Regions from separate parts of the Corynebacterium freiburgense genome, predicted to be linked through region 1. Evidence: riboswitches for the same ligand, from Rfam matches in the RefSeq annotation. Region 1 holds a riboswitch; the other holds the start of a gene.
What was found. Region 1 has a riboswitch for cobalamin ahead of CFREI_RS10165 (energy-coupling factor ABC transporter permease). Riboswitches for the same ligand answer to the same signal wherever they lie in the genome.
Positions count from the first base shown of each region.

Region 2: another riboswitch for cobalamin. It lies ahead of CFREI_RS05405 (FecCD family ABC transporter permease); the one in region 1 lies ahead of CFREI_RS10165 (energy-coupling factor ABC transporter permease).

Region 1 covers NZ_CP047355.1:2,260,274-2,269,375, forward strand. Annotated here, with positions in the region: gene cbiQ (cobalt ECF transporter T component CbiQ) at 1-351, opposite strand, end outside; gene CFREI_RS10160 (energy-coupling factor ABC transporter substrate-binding protein) at 348-680, opposite strand; gene CFREI_RS10165 (energy-coupling factor ABC transporter permease) at 683-1,399, opposite strand; cobalamin riboswitch at 1,444-1,635, opposite strand; gene rpsT (30S ribosomal protein S20) at 2,067-2,330, shown strand; gene CFREI_RS10175 (hypothetical protein) at 2,593-3,975, shown strand; gene holA (DNA polymerase III subunit delta) at 3,979-4,935, opposite strand; gene CFREI_RS10185 (TspO/MBR family protein) at 4,945-5,769, opposite strand; gene CFREI_RS10190 (hypothetical protein) at 6,121-6,708, shown strand; gene CFREI_RS10195 (hypothetical protein) at 6,737-8,158, shown strand; gene CFREI_RS10200 (ComEC/Rec2 family competence protein) at 8,170-9,102, opposite strand, start outside.
Region 2 covers NZ_CP047355.1:1,189,696-1,198,797, forward strand. Annotated here, with positions in the region: gene CFREI_RS05390 (DUF1963 domain-containing protein) at 1-47, shown strand, start outside; gene CFREI_RS05395 (RtcB family protein) at 131-1,345, opposite strand; gene CFREI_RS05400 (hypothetical protein) at 2,663-2,983, opposite strand; cobalamin riboswitch at 3,045-3,233, shown strand; gene CFREI_RS05405 (FecCD family ABC transporter permease) at 3,303-4,340, shown strand; gene CFREI_RS05410 (ABC transporter ATP-binding protein) at 4,340-5,101, shown strand; gene CFREI_RS05415 (ABC transporter substrate-binding protein) at 5,115-6,203, shown strand; gene CFREI_RS05420 (helix-turn-helix domain-containing protein) at 6,243-6,986, shown strand; gene CFREI_RS05425 (MFS transporter) at 6,983-8,155, shown strand; gene CFREI_RS05430 (carboxymuconolactone decarboxylase family protein) at 8,245-8,655, shown strand; gene CFREI_RS05435 (sigma-70 family RNA polymerase sigma factor) at 8,645-9,102, shown strand, end outside.

The DNA of each region.
Region 1 (9,102 bases):
GGCAAAAATCATAGTCGAACTCATTGCAATCACAGACCTAGACAAAACGATGAACGCTTTCGTCGGGCCATCGTCGATAAAGACGATTCCGTTGTTTGTAATTGCAAATATCAATGGACCAACCCCCATTGCAATGAAAAGAGTAGGCGCAGCCACAAGGGTTCCATATAGCCGCCAAGGCACGCGTGCGCGCCAAGCGCACACCAGTATAATTAAGGCGAATAATGGAAGTGCAGGCATTGGTGGCAATGCAATCACGCACAGCGTGATCCCCAGCAATAATATTGCTTTTTCCGCAACACTAACTAATGCCCACTGGCTGCGCGCAGCGGCAAGCTCGAGTGCATTCACTTGGAGGAAGTGGTGTTTGTACTACCGTCCTTATGCTCATTTTGCGCTTTGCTGCGGCCACGGAAATTGCCCAATGCGAACCCCAAAACACCAGCTCCTAACGCAGATTGAAGCGCAAATAAACCCGATTCGACTTCTCCTGGTAATTCACCGACCAAAGGCTGGAACCAAGGTTCGTAACCTGGATTCTGCTCAGCAATAATACCTTCCGCAGCAGCATCGGTACCACCAAATTGTTCTTCCGCAGTCGGATCACCTAAATGAAAAAACATCGGAAAGGCAGCAATAATAATGGCTAATCCAACAAGACCCCATGTTTTTGTCTTCATCACTAAGATACCCCTTCTTTCGCATTCGCTTTCAGCTCGCCATTTACATTATCTTTGAGCCCCGCACCACTGAATACGCCAAGTATCCGCAATTCCTTTGCTGCGATAACCCGCAAACTGCGAAATACAAGCACAGTCACAATACCTTCGACAATTGCCAAAGGGATTTGAGTCGGTGCATAAAGTGCCATAAATGTAGTTGCCGCATGTCCGAAACCAGCCGCGTGATGTGCTGCCGCCAATTGCAAAGCAGTCACGATATAAGTGGACAAATCTGCAAAAAAAGCAGCCAGAAAAACCGAAATATCGAGTGAAAGTCCTGCCTTTCGAGAAACTCGCCACAAGCCGTACCCAACCCAAGGGCCCACTATTGCCATTGAAAAGACATTTGCCCCGAGCGTTGTAATACCCCCATGTGCCAGCAATAGCGCTTGAAAAAGTAAGACTATTGTTCCAAGCAATGCCATAACGGGCGGCCTAAAAAGCACAGCACCAAGTCCTGTACCAGTTGGGTGCGATGACGAGCCAGTTACCGAAGGGATTTTCAATGCACTCAATACAAAGGTAAATGCCCCAGCTGCCCCCAAAAGCAAACCCGTTTCGGGTTGACGTTTTATCTGCTTATTCATAGCAAGTGCACCATGAATAACAAATGGTGCTGAAGCAACTCCCCATGCTATTGCATGAGAAGCAGGAAGAAAGCCTTCCGCAATATGCATAATAATGCTCTTTCTGTCACGTGGTCAGCCGCCTCGCAGACCAATACCTGTGCAATGTTGCAGCCGGTCTCCTGGCTTCGCTTTGTTACCGTCTGCTACTACACACGCCTTCCCACGTTTGACGCAGTGGCAAAAGAACACCAGGTTCTGAGTAACAAACAACAAAACATACAGTGGCGAGGGCCGCTGCTGGATTCTCACCAGCATTCCCGAGCACTGCAACACCCCCAACCTAGCACGTTTAGCTGTATATAAAAACAAGGTATTAAGTCAAAATGCTGCCACGAAACTCCATCCGAGTTCATCCTCTCGTCTGTTGAATCATAAACACCAGTGCAGTTTTCCCTATAGGACCTCCTCCTCAGCTCCTTTTGAAATGTGCTGTTGGAAAATACGTACCGTTCCAGCACTAAAGCATCAGGAAAAGCATCCTTATTGCGCAGCATTCAGAAGGATCTCTAAGCAGTTTTGCTCGCAACAATTTCCCATGTGGGTTTGGCATCACGGCGTATTGCTTGCTACACTCCCTGTGTTCTTCACTTTGTAGGTGCAAGTGTTTAGGCGGGCAGGACCTTGGGTCCGCCTATGAATAACTTGCAAAAAGCATAATGCCAGGAAACGCCTACAGAGTGGTGTTTCATCCCTATTATATTTAAGAGGTATTTTCGTGGCTAATATTAAGTCCCAAATGAAGCGCATTCGCACCAACGAAAAGCGCCGCGTACGCAACCAGGCTATCCGCTCTGCCGTTCGTACTGAGATTCGTAAGTTCCGCGAGATTGTTGAATCTGGCGACAAGGCAGCTGCAGAGACCCAGCTTCGTATCGCTTCCCGGGCCCTGGATAAGTCAGTAACCAAGGGCGTATTCCACCGCAATAATGCGGCCAATAAGAAATCTTCTATGGCTCGCGCCTTCAATAAGATGGCTTAATTTACAGCCTGGTTTAGGCTGTAGTTCAATACCCGCCAAACAACCATTTCATACCCGCCACCACTGGTAATAGATATGAATGGTTTTGATTGGCGGGTTTTTGCTCTTTCTGCCTCACATGGACTTACGCCCATGTGTGCGAATATTTCCTTTGTGCGCTGCATAAATACTACCCCCACGATAGGTTAACGATGACGTTCTGGATAGCGAAAGTGAGTATGCTAGTAGCCACCTGTGAATTGTAGAAATTCGGTGATTGACCATGCCTTTTTCCGCTTTCCACCGGCGATCTGTAACTTCCATGATCGCCTTATCTACATGCATTGCCGCATTCTGTACTGGTTGCACAATGCCGAATTTTTTGTCGTTTCTAAAAGAAGTGCCAGCGCAGCAACAATCGACGGCGCAACAGCCTACCCCTCACTCGCCTATCCGGGCTGCTCAGTCTGAGCCAAATGCGAATAAAAATGTGGCTGCTTTATTGGACCCTCAGCAACCAGATCGCCCTATAAACCGTCAGGTTTCTAACCTCTGGCTGGCCCCAAACGATAACTCTGAATATCTCACGCCGGCTTTCGAACGTGGAAATCACAGGAAGGAGTTCACAGGTGCCCATGTCGAGTTTATTGGTGCCTCTAACGATTTACTTTCGTTTATGGTGAATATCGACGATTCACTCAATTTCTATGACGCAAATACATTCGACCAGCTTGAGAGCTTTCCTGCCCGAGGTTGCACCGAAGTTACATTTAGTAGTTTGACCTATTGCGCAAACCCGGAGCTTGAGGAAATTACGGTATTTGATACACACTTCCGGGAAGTACATGGCACTATTCCATTCCCAGGGAATATTGCAAATATTCGACTGTTAGGTTCGATTGAAAACCTCGACCTGGTACAGATAGAAACCACAGATCAGCAAGATATTATTGTTGCTATTGCCGATTTCCATACAGTTCGTTGGGAAGCAAAGATCCCACCTGAATCTCATTGTGGTTTGACTGCACAAAATACAACGGTGATTTGCAGCGAGCAGGATGGGGATACATATCGGCTAAGTTTTATTAATGCATTTTCTGGCTCCACTTTTCATACCACCGAAACGAAAGGAAAAGCACTTACCGCCTCCCATGGCTGGGTTGAGAAAACCGATGATAAACTCCGCTATCTAGGCACCGATGGTGCAGAATACACGCACACAACAGACCCAAGTTCAATTGTTGGTGATGTGTTTCCTTGGAATACACCACTCCACACTGGTGATTCTTCGCCCCAACCTCCAAATGAATTGGGTTTTATGGTAGAAAAGCCGCTCTTGCTTTTCGACGCCGCACACGTCCCAGTTTTACGTCAGATTGGAAATGGTTCCACGCCACGGGTCTTCTCACGACCAAATTCCTCGACCCCGGTATTTACCCTATATGGCGGTGAACGAGTAGCTTCGCTAGCGACCAATGGGCACCTCGTACTGGCGGAATCTGAAGATTCGTACTTCCTTAAAGATTTAGAGGCATTTAAAGAGCTTTATAGTTCGCCGAAGGACATTAATACCGAACTCACTATTAATCGAGGTTGGTTTGCAGTAAAACAACAGGTAGATGCATCTACGCAGAAAGTAACTGTGGTCGTCCCGGTTCCGGAATAACCATTACTTTGCCGCGAGCTCGGCGATTTCCCGGACCGCTTTTTCGATTGCATATTCGGCGCTAACCGATTGCCCTTTTACTGCTGCATCCAGCTCGCCCATAATAATTACTGCCTTTGACACAGCATCACCAGACCACCGCCGAGCGATCTTCGCAGTTTTGTCCACTTTCCATGGTGGCATCCCGACCACACTCGCCAATTGGTTTGCATTTATTTGCCGCGTTGAATACAGACGCGCAATCGCACCGACATTGCTCGACAGTGCGGCGGCAAGCATAACTGGGCTCATTCCAAGCTGTAGCGCCCGCCGAGTTGAAGCCACTGCCTTTGCTAGCTGACCAGTACACGCAAGGTCAGCTATATCGAATCCGCTGACTTCTGCCACCCCGGCATAATATTCGCGCACCTTTTCTAATGTGACATTGCCACCCGTATCGGCCACCAACTGGCTTATTGCGGAGGCAAGCTCACGCAGATCACTGCCGACGCCCTCTAAAACAGCATGCACAACATCCGCTGTGACGCGAACATTGTGCCGCCGAAATTCCGAAGTAACAAAACCTGGTCGCTCACTAGGTTTTAACGGAGTTACCTCATGGACTTTTGAAACCTGCCGGAATTTTTTCACCATTGCTTTCGTTCGTCCGCCACCGGAATGCACAATAATCAGGTAGATTCCTGGGGCCGGATTGGAGGCGGCGTCGAGAAGCAACTGGGACGGCTCTTTCCCGGCCTCATCGGTTTTCGCAGCTACCACAATACGGTCCTCCGCAAAAAGCGAAGGGCTGAGCAATTCCGCAAGCTCTGGTACACCGATATCGCCTGCTCGAACAATAGAAACCGGGACTTCCCCGCCGATCTGTGCGCGAATATGTGCGATGAGTTCGCTACGGACACGTTCGGCGAGAAAAGGCTCGTCACCCAAAATAAGATGCACCGGGGAAATCACAGCAACCATAGTAGAGGTCTACATACGCGCGCGCCGCTGAAGCACACCGACATACACCAAATTAGCGATCAAAATCGCCAAAGCGACAGAGATAACACTAATGATTATGGGGAAATCCGAAGGATTTTCCGTACCCCCAATATGCCGCATAAAAATGCCAAATGCCGCCCAAACGAGCACCAACGCATAGCCAATATCACGGAGATATATTGAGTTCCAAACACCAATAGAAAATCCGATAAGTAGCGCAGCAGCAAACCAAAATGGTTGATTGATATAAAATTCCTTCCAGCCAATGCTTACAAGCCAAGCATTGGTGTTTGCTACCATCGCTACCGTAATCCAGCCAAAATAAACCATAAATGGAACGACTATACAAATATAATCCCATGCTGTGCGTTCTGAAAAAGTCAGCTGGTGCACTTTACGAACAATCATTGAAAGGACAATAAACAATCCTACAATTAGCAAAAGTGAAGCGTCAATAACTCTATAATGCCATGCAAAAATCCAACCTACATTTAGCAGACAAGAGGCAATAAACAGCACTCCAATACGATTATAAATCTGCTCGTCAACACATGATTTAGCTCGCTGTCGAATCACCGAAAACTGATAGACCGAATAAACGGCGAGCAAGGTATAAATTACGCCCCAAATAGAAAAAGTAAAACCAGCAGGCGTAAAAAGGCTCGGATATCTACTTGAAATTTCGCCGGTGGTAAAACCGCCGATTCGGAATGTATTAGCAAATGTATTGATACCGATGGTCACAACCAGTGCAATCACAGAAAGCCACTTCGTTGCACGATCTTCCCAAAAGCGGACAGTTGAATCCGACATTGATATCACGATCCCCTCCTAACATATCTGGGGCACGAAACACCCGATGGGGCGCAACGACAAGACCCAAAACCAGAATATCGCATTTTACTTACTTTTGGGTGGCGCGGCGCGTTTTCGCGTTAATATTAATTTATTTTCATGAAGCGGTAATTTAGCTATCTTTTTGTTTAACCACCTGGACACTGATCAACGTTAATCCTAAAAGAACAGATGATATAGGGCACTGCTATAGAACCTTGAAAGGATATAACCAAAGGCTATAATAGCTCCTGTACTGCACGACCAGCTCTTTTATATAACAGCGCGACCGAAAACCGTTACCCTACCCACAGGACAGGTTTCCAAATAATGACTACGCAGCTACCCCATCCCCGATTTCAACGTCACATTTACCGTATTCTCATCGCAATTATTTTGGCTCTAGGAATAACAAGTATTGCCGCAACAAACTTATACGGAGCCAGCATCCCTATTGCCGAAGCAAATAACAAAATTGAGCTAGAAAGCAATGAGTGCAGCCATGTGACACAGAACAACATGGTGTACTGCGGAAACCCAGATAAGCCCGAAATTCAAGCGATTGATATCCATTCCGGGCAAACACTACACACGTACCCCGTGCCCCAAAGCAGAGCAACGGTAATGTACCTTGGCAACCTTGAAGAAGCAGACATCATATTAATCGAGGAAGACACTGGTAAAGACGGATTCTCATGGTTAGCTGCTGCACACAACGGTGAGTACGTATGGAAAAACAACGTGGAGAAGAATCTACATTGTGGTTTTACCACAAAAGACGCCACCATTATTTGCACAGAATTTAAAGATCCCGGCATGGTCTCTGAAGAAAGCGTTTCAACCAAGGTAACTACAATAAATGCTCACAATGGGGAGGTTACAAATGTTCGAGAAGTATTCTACGATGTAGAAAACTAACGTTTGCTCCACTAGAAAGTACAGCCCAGTGAATAAAGAGCAGCATCAAACCCCACCTCAAGATGATTTCCGAGGCATTGCAATAGTGAGTTTGACACTGGGCTTACTAACACACCTTATTGCTTTATGCCTAGCGATCGCATTTTATGTACTACCGGTAACGAAAATGTTCACCGCCTTATTGCCGGAAATTAGTATCTCAACCTCCGACACAACCCCCTTATCCTCCTCGCCCACATCCACACTCACTCCAGTACCAGAAGTGCCGCGGATACCCATAACAGACCGGAACCCTGATTTTCGGGCAAAGCCAAATACCAACAAATTATTTCTACATAATGACTACAAAACAGGATATAAGATATTTGAAGTTAAAGGAGATAATCCTGCATTCTTGGGCACTGACGTCCACCAAGAAACCCTGATTGTAAATAAAGACAATACGCTTCTTGAAGGGATTAGCGCAGTAGACGGCAAAACACGCTATTCCGTACCTGCGAGTTCATGCAGTGAAGTCACGGATAATATGATGGTGCACTGCATTAGCGGCGACGATTCTAAGGCAATACTAACCATTGATGCCAATACTGGAGACGTAGTGTCCAATACCGATTCGGAATTAGAATTTCACTCAGTTGAGGATGCATTTTCATTCGGAGACATTGAAATTGTCCACGTCCACGCTGAACAAAAAGATTCTGGAGTTTCTGATTTTGCAGTTGCAGTGCAAAACAACCAGAGGATTTGGCAAGCCGGACCTTTTAAAGCGACTTCTTGTGGCGTTATCTACGAAAACGCCATTTTCGGCTGTACGGGAATAACACAGGGCGGAAAAACGAATTCGACAAATCTATATAATGCACAAACTGGGGAGGCTACGATTTTGTTTAATCCTGGATCTCTGAGCTCTCTACTTGCGGACGGATGGTTTATCTATTCAGGAAATTCAGATTTCCGCTTAGAATATTTCCATAACCAAAGCAGCTTAACGACTTCGGAGCCTCTTATCGATCAAATACTCCCCTCGAATAGCAATCTCGCGGGCAATAACGAAACCGCTCTTTCGTACCATATAGAACCGTATCTCCAATTGGCGAAAAACGAATATATAGTTGTAAATTCGGAAGGTGAAATTAAGTTCCACAATAATTTAAAGGATCTTTACACATTTTATCGACTAAACGAAAATATACCCGCATTTACCACTAAACCAAATGAAAATATAGCCACCGTATCTCAAAATGGTGAACTAGTGCTTAAGTTTAAGTCTGATTCCAAACAGTTGACTTTACTGGACACCACAAATGGAAAAGATCTCTTTACAATCCCAAACCTGAAACGCGAAATTAAAATTGTCAATGGAACACTTGTTGTAACGCCGGATGGGCAGGATACCAAGGAAAACAAAGTAATTCGCATATACATTCCAATTCACCCCTTGGGTAATTAGGTCGCACATAACTAAAACCGGCCGTCCGCAGCGCGCTGCGTACCGTCTTCTAAAACGAAAACCTCCCCATCCCGATTGGGAAATAACACCGGTATTCCGCGCCGAGTAATCGTTGGCCGCACTTTTCGACGCCCCTCAGCATCAAGCACCACAACCACCTGCGTCCCCTCTGGCGGTTCATACTCATCCACGATCTTCTGTTCTACAACCACATTAAGACAATTGAGCGGCACCTCAGCGGGACGTCGAAAAGCACTAGCCGAGGGGAAATACCAAAGAGCAACAATACTTAGAAATGCTCCAACAATGTGTTTTCCAAACCCGCGATAGAATCCGTATGCGATCCACAAGCAACCGCAGAGAATCCACATAGAAGGAGCATAAATCTCCGGACCCACAAATGTTTCAGCTACCCAATGAACATATTTTGCACATGGATCGACTATGAAAAACGGCACACGTTCCAGTTTGCCCGGTAATAAAGAGCAGACCACAGACACGATACCAAGTACAGTAATTAAACCGATCACAGGCGCGACAAGTAGATTTGTGACCACCGAAACCAAAGGCACACGACCACTCATAATTGCGATTATTGGAGCGGTTGTGAGATCTGCTGCTATTGCGATCCCGAGGGCTCGTGCAACGATTTCCGGAATGCGTTTTCCGTACAAAGAAATCCGTGTTAGTGATGGCAATAGTAGCGGCTGCAAAATCACGATTCCAGCTGTCGCTGCAACCGAAAGCAAAAATCCAAATTCCACGGCCAGATTGCTATCCCAGACCATTAAACAACATATAGCCAACGCCAACCCATGAACCGGCTGCATTTTCGAACTATTTACCAAAGCAAGCAAGCCAATAACTCCGGTTATCCCGGCCCTTAGAACACTTGGCTCAGTGCCAACAATGCCTAGATATCCTATTAGCGAACCAAACGCCAT
Region 2 (9,102 bases), 1.1 Mb from region 1:
CGAAACCAGAATTATCTAGAACGTATGCTTCAATTGAGAGCCTTTAGATGGGGAATACTTAAACCACAGCTTGGGTCTTGGGTGGCGCGGACGTCGGTAAGCAATATCTACGCCCGCACCACAGTGACACTTAAGTTCCCTTCACATTCATAACCTGGCGAAGCTTGTGCTTAATCTCCACCAATTCTTCGGAATCGGCCATGACCTGGTCAATATCCTTGTATGCGTCAGGAATTTCATCAACCCAAGCTTCGCCTGGGCGATACACAATGCCCTCCATACGGTTGGCAAGATCGTCCACAGTAAAGCGGCGCCGAGCCTCACTGCGAGAGTAACGACGCCCCGCCCCATGCGGTGCTGAATTAAGTGCAGGGGCAAATCCTTTCCCCTCAACAACATATGATGCCGTACCCATTGATCCTGGAATAAGCGCCTTTGTGCCTTTATCTGCACGGATTGCGCCTTTCCGAGTTAACCAAACATTTTTGCCAAAGTGCTGTTCCTTCACCGTGTAGTTATGGTGGCAGTTAATGCGTTCGATTTCCTCAACTGGTGTGCCCATAAATGCGGACAAGCAGCGAGAAAAACGGTCCATCATCTCTTCACGATTTAAAAACGCAAAGTGCTGTGCCCAATGAAGATCCCGAATATAGGCATCAAATTCTGGCGTTCCCTCAACGAAATACGCGAGATCGGCATTTGGAATTGGAATCCACCATTTTACCATTTGTTTCTGCGCAATCTCAATATGCTTGCGGGCAATCTTATTGCCAACACCACGGGAACCAGAATGTAGAAACATCCACACTGCGTCGGTTTCATCGAGACATAATTCAATGAAGTGATTACCGCCACCTAAGGAGCCAAGCTGCTGGCGCCATTTAGGTGAGTGGGATAAATCAACATTGTTTTCTTTGGCAAGGGCATCGAGCTCACGGCAGCGTTCATCCGCAGAAGGCTCCAATTGCCAGTGATTGTAATTACCTGGCGAAAGCGGAATCGAACGTTCAATTGCATTGCGGAGTTTGATCAGATCCTTGTTTTCCAAATCAGCAGCCGTAAATTGTGTTCGCACACCGATCATTCCGCAACCGATATCCACACCAACCGCAGCTGGAATCACTGCACCTTCAGTGCCAAATACTGTGCCCACCGAGGAACCTAAACCAGTATGAGCATCGGGCATGAGTGCAACGTGAGGATACACAAATGGGAGTTTCGCGGTGGCTCGTGCCTGTTCAACAGTAGAATCTTCCACCTCAGAGGCGAAAACATGAACCTTCGGATTATGCTTGGCAATTTCCGCAATGCGGGACGCGGGATTAGCGCGTCGGTTTCGAGCCATGGGTTTCCCCTGTCCTTTCAAAACAAAACGGAGGCGGGGGAGGCGCAGGTTTCTCACAAAAAACCGCCCCCGCCAGAAAACTGACTGTGAGGCGTCCTGCGGCTTTGAGCTCGTAAAGTCTGTGCTAATTCAAAACAAGCACGCAGGACAGGTGAATACGTTCATCACTGCGTTGTCGCAGCGAATTGGGATTACGCAACATTTACCCTGTCCTTTCTTGTGCAAGTATTTTTCACTGACCGAAATCATTCCTATCAGACCAACAATGCGGCCTACAAGAATGTTTATGTCGTAGTGATCATAATGAGTGCTTGAAAATGCAGTGGCAAAAAGCTTTCTGAACAGGTATTTTCCGGAAGCGTTCGTAGCGGAAATTCTAACCCAAATTTGGGGGTGGAAACTGAACTCGCCCCCGAAAAATTAGGCGGGTTTCCTGCTCTAGGCTGCTTGGGAGTGGTGTTGGTTTTAGAGCGCTGCGGTTTAAGCTGTGGGCTGGAACTGTGGGCTGGAACTGTGGGCTGGAACTGTGGGCTGGGACTGTGGGCTGGGAGCATTGGGGCAGGCGTGGAAGGTCTTGGGGAAGACTTTAGGAAAGTCTGGAACAAGCATGGGAAGGCCTAGACTGGCCTGGGAAAGGTTCAGGCCGGCAGATTTGTGTTGTGGACTCCTGGTCTTGTGGTGCGAGCTGGGAAAATGTTCTGGTGGGTTGTGGATGATGTGAAATCTGCCTGGTTTTCGGGGCGGGTTGGCTGGAAATCCAGGGTTTCCCGAGCCTTCGAGCCGCTTTCCCGGGTGTTTAATAGGCGCGCCCTATCAAACTAGTGATGTTTTCATGCTGACTGTCGCAGATTCCATAAAATCGCCTGAAAAAATGGAATTTGTGACAGCAACCAACATTGCGCACAATCGTTGAACTGGGGTTTGTCGCAGATTCCATAAAAACAGCGAAAAAAATGGAATCTGTGACAGGTTCCCTACCTATCGTGTCACAAATTCCATAAAAACAGCCGAAAAAATGGAATCTGTGACAACACGCCCAACCAGCACCCAAGAAGGACCAACCAGCACCCGAAAGGACCGACCAGCACCCGAAAAGACCAACCAGCTTTCATCCAGAGCCAAGCAAATCCCAGGTCACCGAACGTACACAACCAAATCCCAACCCCAATAACCCCACGGGCCTCACATAGAAAACCCACCTAGAGAAAACCCACATAGAGAACCAGTCGCAAAGCCCACAAAAACTCCCCACATTGAAAAGCCCGTCAAAGAACTCAATAAACGGGGGAGCAGTTCAAAACCGATCAGTATGAATGATCAGTATGTATCTGAAAGCGCGTATGCAGCGCCAGCAACACCGGCAGTGACAGTAAGTACTGCCGGCCATGCGCCAATTTTCTTCGCTAGGGGGTGTGAAAGGCCGAACGCAGATACGTATGCGGTGGTGAGGCCGAGTGCGAGTGGAAGTCCCCCTTTTGCATACCAACTACGGGCTGCCCAAATGCCAGCGGCACCAAGGATCACGCCACCGATTGGGCGAACTCCAGTTTCACGGGCGGTTAACCAGCCGCCGATGAGGCCAGTTGCAACGACAGCGGATGTTTGAACTTCGGAAGCATTTTTGAAGGCTGTATTCATGCTTATAAAGCTACCTTGAATTGCTAAATTTTGGGTTTTTGAACTTTTGCTGGGTTACAATTCAAACTGTCAGTGAGCCGGTCAAGGGAATTTCGGTGAAAGTCCGAAACTGGCGCGCAGCGGTGATTGGGTACTACCCCCAAGGTGTGCAAATATGCGCACATGCCACTGGTCGGATACGGCTGGGAAGGTGCTTGGGGGTTGGGATGATCCAACGAGTCCGAAAACCTGCCGGCTCATCGCTGAGTTTTGCTATTTCCGCGTCCGAGATAGCAGGGCATTGTAGAAGGAGTTTTTGGCCGACGTGTCGTTATCGGGTGTGGGCCGAAGGTTGGCAACACCAGCATTATTTGTGCTGCTCATTGCAATTATAGCTGTGAGTTTTGTGATCTCATTAACCTTCGGTTCGGTTGATTATTCTCGCGCTCAGGTGTGGGAGGTAGTGCAGGCTCATCTTCAGGGAGGCAATGGGCCAGATCAAGCAATTGACTCAATTGTTTGGGAATTACGTGCCCCCAGAGGGCTGCTGGCACTTATCGTAGGAGCAGGGCTGGCACTCGCCGGCGTAGCAATGCAAACGCTTGTGCGAAATCCTCTTGCTGATCCATATCTGCTCGGCGTATCTGCAGGTGCCAGCGTTGGTGCTACCGCAGTTCTGACATTCGGCGTGCTTTCCAGTTTTGGTTTGTACGCGCTTTCGGGAGGCGCATTAATTGGTGCGCTGGTGGCAACCGCGACGGTATACGGGATCACTATGGCTCAGGGTGGACTTACGCCATTACGGTTGATTCTTTCTGGTGTCGTACTTTCATCAGCGTTTTCTGCGCTTGCGAGCTTCTTGGTTTTTAAAGGTCCGGATGCTCGGGCTGCGCAAGGCGTAATGTTTTGGATGCTCGGTTCAGTGGCGGGTGCGCAATGGAACAAACTTTTGCTCCCGCTTATTATTGTGGTCATTGCTGCTGTTGGTTTGATGCTTATTTCAAATCAACTTGACGCCCTTGCGGCTGGACCTGATACTGCGGCTGCGCTTGGCGTTCGAGTAGGCGTTCTGCGTCAAGTGCTGTTTTTTATCCAAGCGTTACTTGTGGGCGCAATGGTTGCCGTTGCCGGAGGCATTGGGTTTGTTGGTTTGGTTATCCCGCATCTTGCTCGCATGATGGTGGGTTCGCTGCATCGCCGACTTTTGCCTATCGCTATGGCAACGGGTGCATTGTTTTTGCTGTGGGTTGATGTAATCGCACGTATTTCCGCTCCACCGCAAGAAATTCCGCTTGGTGTTGTGACCGGTGTATTAGGAGCGCCACTATTCCTGATACTTATGGGCCGCGGCCGCTATCATTTTGGAGGGCAAAACTAATGTTCTCCATAGAAAAAGTAGCTTGCGGCATCGGTCGAACCACCATTGTTCAAAACATCAATTTCCGTGTTGAACAGGGGACAATGACAGCACTTGTTGGAATTAATGGTGCCGGAAAATCAACACTGCTCCGCGGTATTGCAGGTATTGCTAAGCTCCATGCAGGAAAAGTACTTCTCGACGGCGTGGACGTCCATGCAATGCGCCCACGTCAACGTGCCCAGAACATGACGCTTGTTGGGCAAGAAGAATCCCCGCCAGGGGACCTCACTATTGCCGAAATGGTTGCTTTAGGTCGCCTTCCACACCTGAAATCCTGGCAGCTTGGTGGAAAAGCCGAACAGAAAATCATCCACAATGCACTACAACTCGTCGGCCTTGATGAATTAGCCGATCGTTCCTGTGATCAGCTTTCTGGTGGGCAGCGCCGCCGTGCGCTCCTTGCGCGAGGCTTTGCCCAAGGTACCGATTTGATTCTTCTCGATGAACCAACCAATCACCTTGATGTTCACCATCAACTCCACCTATTGAAAGTGTTACGGGAATCAGGGCGAACTATCCTCGCAACGATTCACGACCTCGACCTTGCTGTAGCGCATTTTGACCAAGTTGTTGTGCTACATGAAGGAACGATGCTTGCGGTCGGAACACCAGAGGAGGTTCTCAATACCGAAAACCTCCGCAAAGTATTCGACGTTCGTGCACTTTTAGCGAACCTCCCGGAAGCTACCCGCACCCACCTCATTATTGATTCACTCTAGTCAGGAAGAAACCATGAAAAAATACACCTTGGCGCTTCTTGCAGGCACTGCGCTTGTTCTAGCAAGCTGCGGTGATGCATCAACCACAAATACCAGTGCATCAGCAAGTAGCACAGTGAGCGCAACGCAAACAGGCGATGGAGTCACCGTTGAAAACTGCGGAGAGCAGGTCACCTTTGCCAAAGCCGATAATCTATTCGTCAATGACGGAAACATTATTTCGATTGTTCTTTCAGCAGGTGCGAAAGACAAGATCAAACATGTGAGCTCTGTCCAGCGCGATGCAGATATTCTGAGTGCTAAATACGGCAAAGATGTTATAGACGGCCTCGACGATGTGGCCAAAGAATATCCATCCATTGAAGAGGTAGTAAGTAAACAGCCAGACATCTTTGTAGCTGGTTGGAACTACGGCTTCGATGAGGGTAAAAACCTCACACCAGATGCGCTCAAAGACCAAGGCATTGATTCGTATATTCTTACCGAGTCCTGCCGCCAAGCTGGATCGACCAAACGTGGCATTGTTGACCCTTGGACAGCGGTCTCCACAGATATTGCAAATATCGGGGCAATCACCGGCAATACAGAGACAGCAGAAAAGGTCAATAAAGACCAAGAGACTCGCCTTGACGCTCTCAAGTCTGCACCGCAACCCGATAAAAAGCCTGTAGCTTTTGTGTTTGACTCTGCATCTGACACCATCTTTACATCCGGAAAATTCGGGGCTCCACAAGCCATCATTGAGGCTGCCGGTGGTAAAAACGGTGCCGAAGATGTCGAGGATACCTGGACAAAGGTGGGATGGGAACACCTCACCTCTACAACACCTGATGTATTCGTCTTTGTCGAATATCCAAGTCAAGAGTTTGAAGAAAAGGTAAAAATCCTTAAGGAAAACCCTGTCACAAAAGATCTTCCTGCAGTAAAGGAAAATCGCTTTATTAACCTGCCATACGCCATGTGGACTTCCGGCCCGCTGAATATTGATGCAGCCGAACACGTGCGAAAAGGTATGGAAAAATTCGAGCTGGTACCAAAGTCCGATATTCAACCAGCACTCGAACTACCAGAAACCACCCCTGGATTGGAATACTTCCAATAATTTGGAGCTCACCTAGCGTCAGCCTTTAACGTTGGGAATATGACGTTATCAATCAGTGAAGTGGCGGCGTTTGCGCAGGTAACTGTGCGAACGGTCCGCCACTATCATCATATTGGGCTTATGCCAGAGCCAAAGCGCGATAGTCTTGACCGGCGCGTATACGAACCTGAAGATGCTTTACGTCTCGCAAGAATCCGAACACTTGTTGACAGCGGATTTACACTCCCGGACATTTTGGAAGTTATGCATGAGCACACCATTGATGGTGAGGCTTTTGAGCAAGTCAGGCATCGAGTAGCTCAACGCCTCGATGCAGAACTCGAAGCGATTATAGAGCAGCAACACAACCTTCACGCGATTGAAAATGCAGCCAACATTGGAATATCTCAAAATGTGCAGAAAATAGTCGCGGAAATGGAAAAAATAGTCGACAATCCGCAGGCCGTTGAAATTATTCGCGATATTTGGCATGCAACCAGCGTGTTATTTCCAGAAGAGCTTATGGGTGAGGTCACGGCACAAGAATTAAAATTTCTAAAAAACCAAGAATACCGCTATTGGTATAAGCAGTATATGGATTTATGGGATGCTGAAATCGACGACCCTCGGGTCGAAGAGGTCGTGCAAGGCACAATAGAGTTCACCAAGATGAATCTTGACGAATTTAATCCGGATGATTCACTCTATACGGAAGCACCGCGGATTCTGGAGTTTATGCTTGATCGTCTACCGCCAGTGTTGGTGCATATCAATAACCGAGTAAAAGAAGCGCTTGAACTATGAAAACAGTATGGATTTATTTAGCCTCTAATGGAATATCTGTTCTAGGCAATAGCGTAGCGTTGGTTGTTTGGCCGTGGCTTGTCCTACAGCGAACTGGTGATCCGGCTGCGGCTGGTTTAGTTGCTACGTGTATTGCGGTTCCATCGGTTATTTTCGCGCTTATTGGGGGCCAAATTATTGATACTTTTGGCAGGAAACCACTCAGTATAATTTCCGATATTATTAGCGGACTATCCGTACTGGCGCTTATTGCGGTCGATAACTGGTTAGGATTAAGCCTGGGCTGGTTTATTGCCATTGGGATTTTTGGGGCTGTTGGAGATGTTCCAGGAATGGCCGCCCGTGAGGCCTTAGCTGGCGATGTTTCCTTTACTTCAGGCAAGTCGCTGGATTTTCTGTATGGTCTAAATCAAACACTTATGGGGCTCGCGATATTCGTGGGACCAGCATTATCCGGTGTATTACTTGCCAGTCTTCCAATCAATCAAGTGCTTTGGATTACCGCTGGTTGTTCTCTTATTGCGGCGATGTTTACGTCAATGCTTCGCTTGCGAACCGATCCAACAGCAGCTGCGGAGGATGTTTCAGGAATGAAGGGTTGGCTGGTGTTAGTAAAAATCCCTGTAATTCGGCTGCTGGTGGTATTGGTGTTCGTTTCAACTATTTTGGTTACTCCTTACCTTATGTTGCTGATACCGGCGCATTTTGAAAGTGTTAATAATCCAACGATGCTGGGAATAGTGCATTCGTCGTATGCAGTCGGCATGATGCTTGGCGGTGGGCTCGTTGCTGCTATTGGCTCTACAAATCGCAAACTTATCTGGACCGCAAGTATGGTTGGATTTACGGTTGGTTTTGGTTGTCTAGCAATGCTGCAAAATCAGTGGTTATTACTGTTTGGTATGGCAATAGCTGGTGTTGCTGGTGGTATTTTAGGTCCGCTACAAATGACCTTGATTACAGAAGCAGTTGCAGAAAATCTTCGAGGCCGCGCCTTTTCGCTATTTTCAGCTATTGGTAGTTTGGTTAGTCCGTTCGGATTGGCAATTGTTACCGCGGCACTCACTCAGACGACTATTTATACGGTGGCCATTGCGCTTGCTGGCGTATGGATGGTCTTGGCGGTGTTTTTAACCGGTAGGGGATTGCGTCTGATAAAAACCCCTTGACCACTGGTTTGTCACAATTCCTTCCGATGAAACGTCTAGAGAGTGTTCCCTGAAAACTCGACTGTGTTCCAATGGAAGGAACTTGCCTTATGATTAAAGCATCAAAACGCCTTTATGCGGCGATGAGCGCACTAGAACTTGCTTCAAGGGCATTGGACCAAAAGCTTAGGTTGCTTATTCAATTGCGTGCTTCAGCCTTAAATCACTGCAATTTTTGTTTTACAATGCACGCCAAAGAAGCACAAAAGTTAGGATTTTCGCAATCGTGGATCGATTCGATTCAAATGTACCCAAAGAAGGGCGGTTTCTCGCATAAAGAGCAATTGTTGCTGGATTTTACTACCGCAGCTACAGATCTCACGCTAGGTCCTGTTTCGCCAGAATTGATTCAAGAAGTTGTAGAAGTATTTGGCGCTAAAACTGCAGGCGATATTTTAACCATGGTCACTACAATTAATGCCTGGAATCGTATTGGGGTTATCGCCAAATATGATAGATAATTGGGAAAACGAACGTCCTCGGCTTTTGGTAATTGCCCATGCAATAAGTGGTAATTGGCAAGATGCAGAAGATATTGTTCAAGAAGCCGCACTGCGCTGGGATGAACACGCGGAGATTATAAACCAGAGTGCTTGGTTTACAACCGTTGTTTCCAGAATTGCGATTGATTATTGTCGACGCCGCGCAACTGAACGTCAGAGCTATATTGGTCCATGGTTGCCGGAAGTTATTGTTGCTCCAAGCGCGGAGGATGAGGCGCTGACACATCTGGATATTAATCTTGCACTTCTCCGCCTGATCCAACTTTTATCCCCAATAAACCGAGCCGTTTTTGTACTGGCTGAAATCGTGGGGATGCCGGCTTTAGAGATTGCCAAAATAACCGGGATCACTCCTGCGGGTGTCCGTCAACGTATTCGAAGAAGCAAACAGCATCTTGAATCAGT